One region of the Desulfomicrobium aestuarii genome, then DNA from elsewhere that is predicted to be linked to it. Evidence: predicted binding sites of a transcription regulator. Region 1 holds the regulator's gene; each other region holds the start of a gene.
What was found. The regulator sigma-54, encoded in region 1, starts transcription at its own class of promoters, with help from an activator protein. The targets are predictions, from matches to a motif close to CTGGCACGGNNNNTGCTT.
Positions count from the first base shown of each region.

Region 2: ACZ5AC_RS14735 (OmpA/MotB family protein) is a predicted target of sigma-54. The motif match lies at 1,694-1,711, and genes of this name have one in related genera.
Region 3: ACZ5AC_RS15115 (ammonium transporter) is a predicted target of sigma-54. The motif match lies at 1,771-1,788, and genes of this name have one in related genera.

Region 1 covers NZ_AP042427.1:2,723,069-2,726,342, forward strand. The annotation lists gene ACZ5AC_RS12335 (LptA/OstA family protein) at 1-64, shown strand, start outside; gene lptB (LPS export ABC transporter ATP-binding protein) at 61-783, shown strand; gene rpoN (RNA polymerase factor sigma-54) at 896-2,326, shown strand; gene hpf (ribosome hibernation-promoting factor, HPF/YfiA family) at 2,393-2,935, shown strand; gene ACZ5AC_RS12355 (PTS sugar transporter subunit IIA) at 2,940-3,274, shown strand, end outside.
Region 2 covers NZ_AP042427.1:3,186,525-3,189,798, forward strand. The annotation lists gene ACZ5AC_RS14730 (motility protein A) at 1-822, opposite strand, end outside; gene ACZ5AC_RS14735 (OmpA/MotB family protein) at 822-1,673, opposite strand; gene ACZ5AC_RS14740 (ferredoxin) at 1,814-1,996, shown strand; gene ACZ5AC_RS14745 (VTC domain-containing protein) at 2,136-2,819, shown strand; gene ACZ5AC_RS14750 (DUF4956 domain-containing protein) at 2,829-3,274, shown strand, end outside.
Region 3 covers NZ_AP042427.1:3,269,261-3,272,534, reverse strand. The annotation lists gene ACZ5AC_RS15120 (ammonium transporter) at 1-1,158, opposite strand, end outside; gene ACZ5AC_RS15115 (ammonium transporter) at 1,815-3,032, shown strand; gene ACZ5AC_RS15110 (P-II family nitrogen regulator) at 3,055-3,274, shown strand, end outside.

The DNA.
Region 1 (3,274 bases):
CGGCAAGCAGCGGGTCGAGGCCATCTTCAACACCCCGGCCGACACCAAGGAGCTCAAGCCGTGACGACCCTGTCCGGCCGCCAGCTGGCCAAACGCTACGGGGCCCGCGACGTGGTCCGCGACATCGACCTCGACGTGCGCCAGGGCGAGGTCGTCGGCGTGCTCGGCCCCAACGGCGCCGGCAAGACCACGACCTTCTACATGCTCGCCGGCATCGTCACGCCCACCCGCGGGGAAGTCACCCTGGACGGCGTGGACATCACCCGCTGGCCCCTGCACAAGCGCGCCCGCCTGGGCATGAGCTACCTGCCCCAGGAAAGCTCCATCTTCCGCAAGCTGACCGTGCGCCAGAATCTGCAGCTCATCCTGGAATACTCCGGCCTCTCGGCCGAGGAGCAGAAGCGCACGGCCGACAGGCTCCTGGACGAGCTCGGCATCACCCGCCTGCAGGACCAGCTGGCGGCCTACCTGTCCGGCGGCGAGCGCCGCAGGCTCGAGATCGCCCGCGCCCTGATCCGCGACCCGAAGTTCATCCTGCTGGACGAACCCTTCGCCGGCATCGACCCCCTGGCCGTGGACGACATCCAGACCATCATCGAGGGCCTCAAGGCCAAGGGCATCGGCGTGCTCATCTCCGACCACAACGTGCGCGAGACCCTGCAGATCTGCGACCGCGCCTACCTAGTGTACGACGGCCGCATCATCCTGAGCGGCAGCCCCGACGAGATCGTCGCCGACCCCGGGGCGCGCAAGGTCTATCTCGGCGAGGGTTTCAGCCTTTAGCGGGGTGCCGATTTCCCAAGGATTGCCACGACCTGCCTTCTGTGGCAAAGTCTTTGCTGGATGAATCCGCCGACGACAACACTGCATCTTACGCTGGGACGACAGAGACACTATGGGCCTTGAACTCCGACAGAACCTCAAGCTGACGCAGCAGCTGGTCATGACCCCGCAGCTGCAGCAGGCCATCAAGCTGCTTCAGCTCTCCCGATTCGAGCTCCTCGAAGCCGTCCAGCAGGAACTGCTGGAAAATCCGATGCTTGAGGAAGCGCCGCGGGAGATCTCCGAGGAGGTCGAATCCCAGGCCCCGCCCGTGGAGCAACGGGCCGACGTGTCCTTCGACGACGCCGAGCTCATGCGCAACGCCGACTGGGAGAACTACCTCGGCGACTTTTCGAGCACGACCAAGCAGGTGCAGTTCAAGGAGACCGAGGCCCTCGAGGAGATGATGTCTTACGAGGCCAGGCTCTCGGGCAAGCCCTCCCTGGAAGGCCACCTCCTGTGGCAGCTCTGCCTCTCCAACATCACCGAAGAGGAGGAGGCCATCGGCGAGGCCATCATCGGCAACCTGGACTCCCTGGGCTACCTGACGACCAGCGCCGAGGAGATCGCCTCCGAGACCCTTTCGCCCCTGGCCCTGGTCCAGTCCGTCCTGCACCGCCTGCAGCGCTTCGACCCCGTGGGCGTGGCCGCCCGTTCCCCCAAGGAGTGCCTGCTCATCCAGTTGGAGGTCCTGGGCCAGGACGACCCCATCCTCGTTTCACTGGTGGACGAGCATCTGGAGGATATCGAGAAGCGCCGCTACAAGCCGCTCCTGCGCAAGTTCAAGATCCAGATGGAGGACCTGAAGGCCTACCTTGACATCATCCAGACCCTGGACCCCATGCCCGGCGCGAGCTACGGCAGCGACAACACCGTCTTCGTCAGCCCCGACGTCTTCGTGTACGAGTACGAAAGCGATTTCGTCATCGTCATGAACGACGACGGCCTGCCCAAGCTGCAGCTGAGCCCCTACTACATGGACGACACGAGCCTGGCCGTGAAGGGCCCGGACCGGGAGTACCTCCACGACAAGATGCGTTCGGCCATGTGGCTCATGAAGAGCTTGCACCAAAGGCAGAGAACCCTGTATAAGGTGGTCGAGAGCATCGTGCGGTTTCAGCGGGGCTTCTTCGAGCACGGCGTGACCAAGCTCAAGCCCCTCATACTCAAGGACGTGGCCGACGACATCGAGATGCACGAGTCCACGGTCAGCCGCATCACCACGAGCAAGTACGTGGCCACCCCGCACGGCATCTTCGAACTGAAATTTTTCTTCAATTCCGCGCTGGAGATGGACGACGGCACCCAGGTGGGCTCCGAGTCCGTCAAGGCCATCATCAAGAAGATGGTCAGCGAGGAAGACCCCAAGCACCCCTACAGCGACGAGAAGATCGCCGCGGTGCTGAAGGAAACGCTGGATGTCAACATCGCCCGCCGCACGGTGGCCAAATACCGCGCCGTCCTGGGCATCGAGTCGTCATCCAAGCGCAAGCAGGTGTTTTGATATTCCACCCCTCGCCGCCCTTCCGGGAAGACGCGGGGTTGACCCTCAACTGACGAGGAGGATTCCATGAGGATAGTCTTCAACTTCAAGAACTTCGACCCTTCCGACCACCTGCGCAAGTACGCCAAGGACCGTTTCGGCAAGCTCGGCAAGTTCATGGCCGGCACCCCTGACGCCGAACTGCAGGTCAACCTCGAAGTCGAGAAATTCCGCCATATCGCCGACGTCGTCCTGACCGGCAAGAACGTGCACATCTCCGCCCGCGAGGACAGCGAGGACATGTACTCCACCGTCGACATGGTGTGGGACAAGCTCGAGGCCCAGATGCGCAAGGTCCGCGACAAGGACAAGAGCAAGCGCAAGGCCGGCGGCGACACCGTGCGCATGGACGTCATCAGCTTCGACGAGGACACCACGGGCAAGCGCAGGCAGAGCATCCAGCAGACCGACCACTTCGAGCCCAAGCCCATGGTCGTCGAAGAGGCCGCCATGCAGCTCGGCAAGACGGAGAACGAGTTCCTCGTCTTCCTGAACGCCGAGAACGAACGCGTCAACGTCATCTACCGCCGCAAGACCGGCGACTTCGGCCTCATCGACCCTGGGGTATAAGGGCATGAAGCTTGCCGAATACCTGGATAAAGACCTGATCATCTCCGACCTTTCGGCCAGGACCAAGAAGGAGGTCCTGGCCGAACTCGTTTCCCCGCTCCCGGGCAAATTCCCGGGCGTTGACCCCGTGCGGGTGGCCCAGGTGCTCCTGGACAGGGAAATGCTGGGCACCACGGGCATCGGAGACGGCATCGCCATCCCTCACGGAAAGCTGGACAGCCTCGACCAGGTCATGGTCATCGTGGGACGCAGCCGCGAAGGCGTCGATTTCGCCAGCCTGGACCACAAGCCGGCCACCATCTTCTTCACGGTCCTGGCCCCCTCCAGCGTGGTGGGCCT
Region 2 (3,274 bases), 460 kb from region 1:
AACCGGCATGTCCTCCACCCGGTCCTCTATCTGGAAGCGCTCCTTGATGCGCGCCAAAGACACGAGCTGGCCCTGCCGGGCGGCGGGAGTGAGGAAGGACTTCAGCTTCACTTCGAGCACCCTGGGGTTCAGCTCGCTCTGGATGGCGCGCACGCCCTCGACGATGATCTTCTGCAGCAGAAGCTCGTGGTCCGTGACCTCACGGATGCGCGCCGCCATGGGCAGGAAAACGAAGTTGGCCAGAAGCACGCCGTAGAGGGTCGAGGTCAGGGCGATGGGGATGGTCGAGAGGACGACGCTCGTGTCGTTCACGCCCGAGAGCATGCCGATGAGGCCGACCACGCTCCCGGCCAGGCCGATGGCCGGGCAGACCTCGGCCAGCACCCGCAGCACGCGTTCGGACTCGTCGCGGCGCTGCTTGAAGAAGAACATCTCCGTGTTCAGGATGTCCGCCGTCTGCTCCCGGGAGTAGTTGTCCACGACGAAACCCAGGGCGCGGCGCAGGAACATGACGGACGTCTCCCGCTCGTCCTCGGCCAGGGTGTGCAGGCCCCGGATGCGACTCTTGACCGAAAGGTCCACGAGAATCTCGACGATCTCCGCCGGCTCTTTCATCCGCGCACGGTACGAGTTGCGCAGCACCCTGGCGACATACAGCAGACGCTGCATGCGGAAGCTGGCGATGGCCACGCCGAGGGTTCCCCCGGCCACCACGAAGATGGCGGCCAGGTTGAAATACTGGGCCACGTTGCCGCTGATGGCGAAACCTGCGGCGAAAACCACGCCGCAGAGCACAAGACCAAAAAAGGATTTCCGATCCATCACTGCCCTCCTCCCGTCGACGCCACCCAACGCCTGAAACCGCCTTCATCACCGTCCTCCGCGGAGGGCAGCGAGTCCGTCGGGTTCTCGGTGCTGAGCACCAGCTCGACCCGCCGGCTACGCTGCGCAATGTCGCCCGCCTGTGCGGGACGCCGATCGCCGTAGGCGGTCACCCTCAGCCGTTCCGGAGGAAAGCCTGCCTCCGTGGCCAGAAACATCGCCACCTCCATGGCCCTGGCGGAAGAGAGACGCCACGGCGCGGCAAAGTCGCCGACGGCCTCCCCGGGCGCAGCATGGCCGACCACAGCCATGGCGTGCGGCGCACTGCGCAGGATGGCGGCGAGTTCGAGCAGCCCGCTTTTGACTTCAGGCCGCAGCGCCGCGCCTGCGGGGCCGAAGAGGAAATCCCCGGCCAGGGTCACGTGCAGGGACTTTTCGGGCACGAGCCGTACGGCAATGGCGTCATTCAGGCGGGAACGCTCGATCATGTCGCGAATGCGGTCATGGATGCGGCCCAGCATGGACTCGACCGGCGGCGCCGGCAGGGGCAGATCCCCGCTCCCTTCCACGCGGACGGCCAGGTCCGTCACCGATTTGAACTGAATCTTCGGCGTCTGGAAGGCGTAGAGCGCGGCGAACATGATGAACATGGTCATCATCAGGTCCGACCAGCAGACGACCCATGCGGCCGCCTTGGGCCGGGGCTCGCGGGCGAAGATGTCAAACTGTTGACCGGCAGGACCCCCGTCGCTCAGGCGCGGCTCCCAGCCTCCTGCGGGCTGCGGCCCCGTCTCCGGGCGCGCCAGCCGTGCCGAGACGTCTCGAATGCTTTCTGGTGTTGGTTCTCGCATGGATTCCTCCGCTAGGCGCTGAGCCAAATCCATGCCAAACACTTGTGCCGAGGAAGGCCGGCGAAATACGTTCCGGCTTGCGGGGACGGCTCAAAGCCTGTATGCGACAAAGTAAACGTCAACCCCAACCTGGAGGAAACATGGCTATTGTTCTCGATCACGATGAATGCATCGGCTGCGAAACCTGTGTCGAGCTTTGCCCGGAAGTCTTCGCCATGATTGACGGCGAGGAAAAGGCCATGGTCAAAGCCCCGGATTCCAACGCCGACTGCGTGCAGGACGCCATCGACGGTTGCCCTGTTTCGGCCATCAGCAAGGAATAACCCGAATCTTTCCTTCTCCACGCAAAGGGGAGCGCGGCTCCCCTTTTTCGTGCCCGCAACAAATGCTTGCGCTTTGGACGGGTTCTCCACAAAGTACGGGTCGTCCGGAATTCCGGCGAAATCGCCGACACGCACCGTCATGGAAACCCGCACCGAAAAAAAATACATCCTCGACGCGGCCCTCGCCAATCTGGCCCTGGCCGTCATCTCCGCGCACTGTTTGCCCGACCCCGACTTCGCGCGGGCCACGGTGCACAGCATCTATTTCGACACCCTGGACCTGCAGTTCCTTACGGAGAAGATCGACAGCACCTACCTCAAGGCCAAGGTGCGCCTACGCTGGTACGGAGACTGGGATTTCCGGCCGGACGACGGGCCGGCCTTTCTGGAAGCCAAGATCAAGGAAGGGGGACTGCAGCGCAAGGTCCGCATCCCCGTGCCAAGGTCCGGGAGCGAACTGGCCCTCATGTCCCTGAGCGATGCCGAACTTGCGGCCCTGCCTGCCCTGCTCCATACCCGCGGCGTGGGATTCTCCGCATCACCCAGGCCCGTCTTTGTGGTCAGCTATCGCAGAAGCCGTTTCGTGGACCCGCGGACCGGGGCGCGCATCGCCCTCGACCAGGACATCCACGCCCCGCGCCACGCCCTGTCCTGCCCCGGCGCCACCTGTTCCCGAACCCTGCCCTGGGCCGTCATCGAGACCAAGGGCAGCCTCGCGGTTCTGCCGCCCTTCCTGGCGCCTCTTGTGCCCATGGGACTGCGGCCCGACGCCTTCTCCAAATACCTGCACTGCTACCTGAGCCTGATGCAGCAACCTCTTTAAGGAGCCAACGTGAACGAGATCCTGCCCGTCGGCATCGACTTTCTGGCCAACATCTACGAAGCCCTGATCAAGGCCGGTACCTCAGGCCACGAGAAGATGGAGAACATCGGCCTGACGACGTTCTTCATCCTGCTGCTGGTCTCCTTCTTCGCATCCCTCTACATCTCGCGCCTCTACGTCCGCTTCTACCGCCCCCGCGGCACTGGAAGCCTCGCCTACCGCTCCTTCCCGCTGCTGGGAATCTCGGTCACGGCCATCTTCATCTGCGTCCAGTTCTCCCTTCCCCTCTCCCTGGGCCTCCTGGGCGCCCTGTCCATCGTCCGTTTCCGCACGCCCATCAAGGAACCGGAAGAGGTCGGCTTCATCATGCTGACCATCGCCACGGCCATCTCGTGCGCCACGTTCAACCTGCTCTTCCTCGTCATCCTGCTGGCCGTCTCCACCCTGGGCCTCTT
Region 3 (3,274 bases), 550 kb from region 1:
CGAACCGTAACCGGGGGCCGCGAAGAAGCCGACCATGATGGTGCCGAACATGCCGCAGACACCGTGCACGGAGGATGCGCCAACCGGATCGTCGATCTTGAGGACCTGGTCGATGAATTCAAGAGAGACCACGACCAGGATGCCGGCCATGAAACCGATGGCCAGAGAGCCCACGGGTGAAACTTCGTAACATCCGGCGGTGACGGCCACCAGGCCGGCGAGGGCGCCGTTCAAGGCCATGGAAGTATCCGGCTTGCCGTGCTTGATCCAGGCGTAGATCATGGCGCCAAGCACCCCCATGCAGGCGGCCAGGCTGGTGTTGACGGCGATGTAGCCGATGGTGCCGTTGACGGCGGTGGTGCTGCCTGAGTTGAATCCAAACCATGCGAACCAGAGGATGAAGACGCCAAGGCCGGCCATCGGGATGTTGTGACCGGGGATGGCCTTGGCCTTTCCGTCGGGGCTGTACTTGCCAATGCGCGGTCCGATCACCAGTGCGCCAGCCAGTGCCATCCAGCCGCCTACGGAGTGGACCACGGTGGAGCCGGCGAAATCAATGAAGCCCATGGTCTCAAGCCAGCCCTTGCCGAGATCCCCCGCGCCCCAGAGGGAGCCCCAGGCCCAGTGGCCGGAGATGGGGTAGATCACGGCGGAGACCACTACACTGACAATGATATAGGCTGAAAATTTGGTCCGTTCGGCAACGCCGCCGGAGATGATGGTTGCGGCGGTGGCTGCGAAGACGGATTGGAAGAACCAGAACGTCAGGTTCCACATGCCCGCATCGCTGGCGGGATCGTTCCCGGCGAGGAGGAATCCGCTTGATCCGATGAAGCCGCCAATGTCCTGGCCGAACATGAGGCCAAAGCCCAACAGGAAAAATGCGGGCTGTCCGGCCGCGAAATCGAGCAGGTTCTTCATCAGGATGTTGCCGGCGTTCTTGGCGCGGGCAAAGCCCATTTCTACCAGAGCGAAACCGGCCTGCATGAACATGACCAGGATGGCCGCGACCAGGGTCCACAGCAGGTTGGCGTTGGACTGGGAAAGGGCCTCGCCTTCGGCGAAAGCCATGGTCGGGGTAAAGGTCGCCAGGAGTAGGGTCAGAGCCCAGACTTTCGGTCTGAGCAGTTGCGATGTCTGCGTGGTTGTCTCGTACATGATGTCCTCCGTGAGGGGTGAGTGTTGATACCCACACACAGCATGGGGGATGCCATGTTGGCTAACTGTCTGGTTTTATGGGTTTTGCCTTGCTGGGGGCGAAATCGACATTCGGTATTTGTAATTTTTTCTCAAGTTTTCTCCCGGCATTTGGGAGTTAATTCACATTAATGTATAAATATAGAATTATTGACCCGGACGAGACTATTTTCGGGGAATCTGTTTGCTGTTAGCGAATTTAGTGCTATTATTTCGAGTCATTATATTATTTTCCATTTTTGTATTACATAATTGTTCACTCCGGCGAGGATCATTCCCGGTTTTTATTGATTTCCGGCTCGGGTGGTGGAAATTTTCCGATCCCGTCTTTTGGTTTTCCGGATTTTCGGCCGCCTCTTTCTTCCATGTTGCGTTTGGACATGGAGCAGGTCGCGCTTCGGGTTACCTTCGACGACGAAAATGTGTATTTCTACATTTTGAAGCTGGATATTCAAAAGTCCGTTTGACAAAAAAAGGAATCTGGCCCTGCGGACTGCACGAAATTGTATCTGCGCGGTTCGGCGCAGCGTCTTCGCTTCGCTGTATTTGTCCGGAATAAAAGAACTTATTTCGTTGGCACCGTCCTTGCTCAATTGCGACAAAAATGGAGGTGCTTTGTGAATCCGACAGATACCGCTTTTATCATCGTCTGCGCCGCCCTGGTCATGTTCATGACCCCCGGGCTGGCCCTGTTCTATGCGGGCATGACCCGCTCCAAAAACGCCCTCGGCACCATGATGCAGAGTTTCGCCGCCATCGGCGTCATCTCCCTGGTCTGGATGTTCTGGGGCTATTCACTGTCCTTCGGCTCGGATCTGAACGGGCTCATCGGCGGGCTGGACTTCCTGGCCCTGTCCGGCGTGGGCATGCAGCCCCACGAGTCCATCGCCACGAACCTGCCGCACATGGTGTTCATGATCTTCCAGTGCATGTTCGCCATCATCACCCCGGCACTCATCACCGGCGCCTTTGCCGAGCGCATGCGCTTCTCGGCCTTCCTCATCTTCATCGTCCTGTGGTGCACGTTCGTGTACGCCCCGCTGTGCCACTGGGTCTGGGGCGGTGGCTGGATGTTCAAGATGGGCGCCCTGGACTTCGCAGGCGGAGCCGTCGTGCACATGAGTTCGGCCAGCGCAGCCCTTGCCGCGGCCCTGGTCATCGGCAAGCGCAAGGGCTGGGGCAAGCGCTCCTTCCTGCCGCACAACCTGCCCATGACCATGATCGGCACGGCCCTGCTGTGGTTCGGCTGGTTCGGCTTCAACGCCGGCAGCGCCTTGGCCGCCAACGAACTGGCCGGCAGCGCCTTCGTCACCACGCACATGGCGGCGGCTACGGCCATGCTCGCCTGGCTGTTCGTGGAATGGAAGCTCCACGGCAAGCCCACGACCCTGGGCGCAGCCTCGGGCGCCGTGGCCGGCCTGGTGGCCATCACCCCGGCGGCCGGTTTCGTCGGCATCATCCCCTCGGTGCTCATCGGCCTGGGCGCAGGCATCTTCTGCTACTTCGGCGTGAGCCTCAAATCCCGCTTCGGTTACGACGACAGTCTCGACGTGGTCGGCATCCACGGCATCGGCGGGATCTGGGGTGCGCTGGCCACGGGCCTCTTCGCCACCAAGGCGGTCAACGCCGCCGGCGCCGACGGCCTCTTCTACGGCAACCCCGGCCAGCTCTGGATTCAGTTCGTGTCCGTGGTGGCGACCTTGGCCTTTTCTTTCATCGTGACCTATGCTCTGCTGAAGATCGTCGGAGCCATCACCCCCCTGCGCGTGACCGAGGAAGAGGAAGAAGCCGGTCTGGACGTTTCTCAGCACAGCGAATCAGCCTATCAGGCCTAACGGGCAACCTTTTGGAGGAATCATGAAACGTGTGGAAATAATCACCAGGCCCTACAAGCTGGACGAGATCAAGGAAGCCCTGACGGGCATGGGCATCCAGGGCATGACCGTGACGGAGGTCAAGGGCTTCGGCCGCCAGCGAGGCCACAAGGAAGTGTACCGCGGGGCCGAGTATCAGGTCGACTTCGTATCCAAGGTCAAGATCGAGATCGTCATCGACGACGAGATCCTCGACCAGGCCC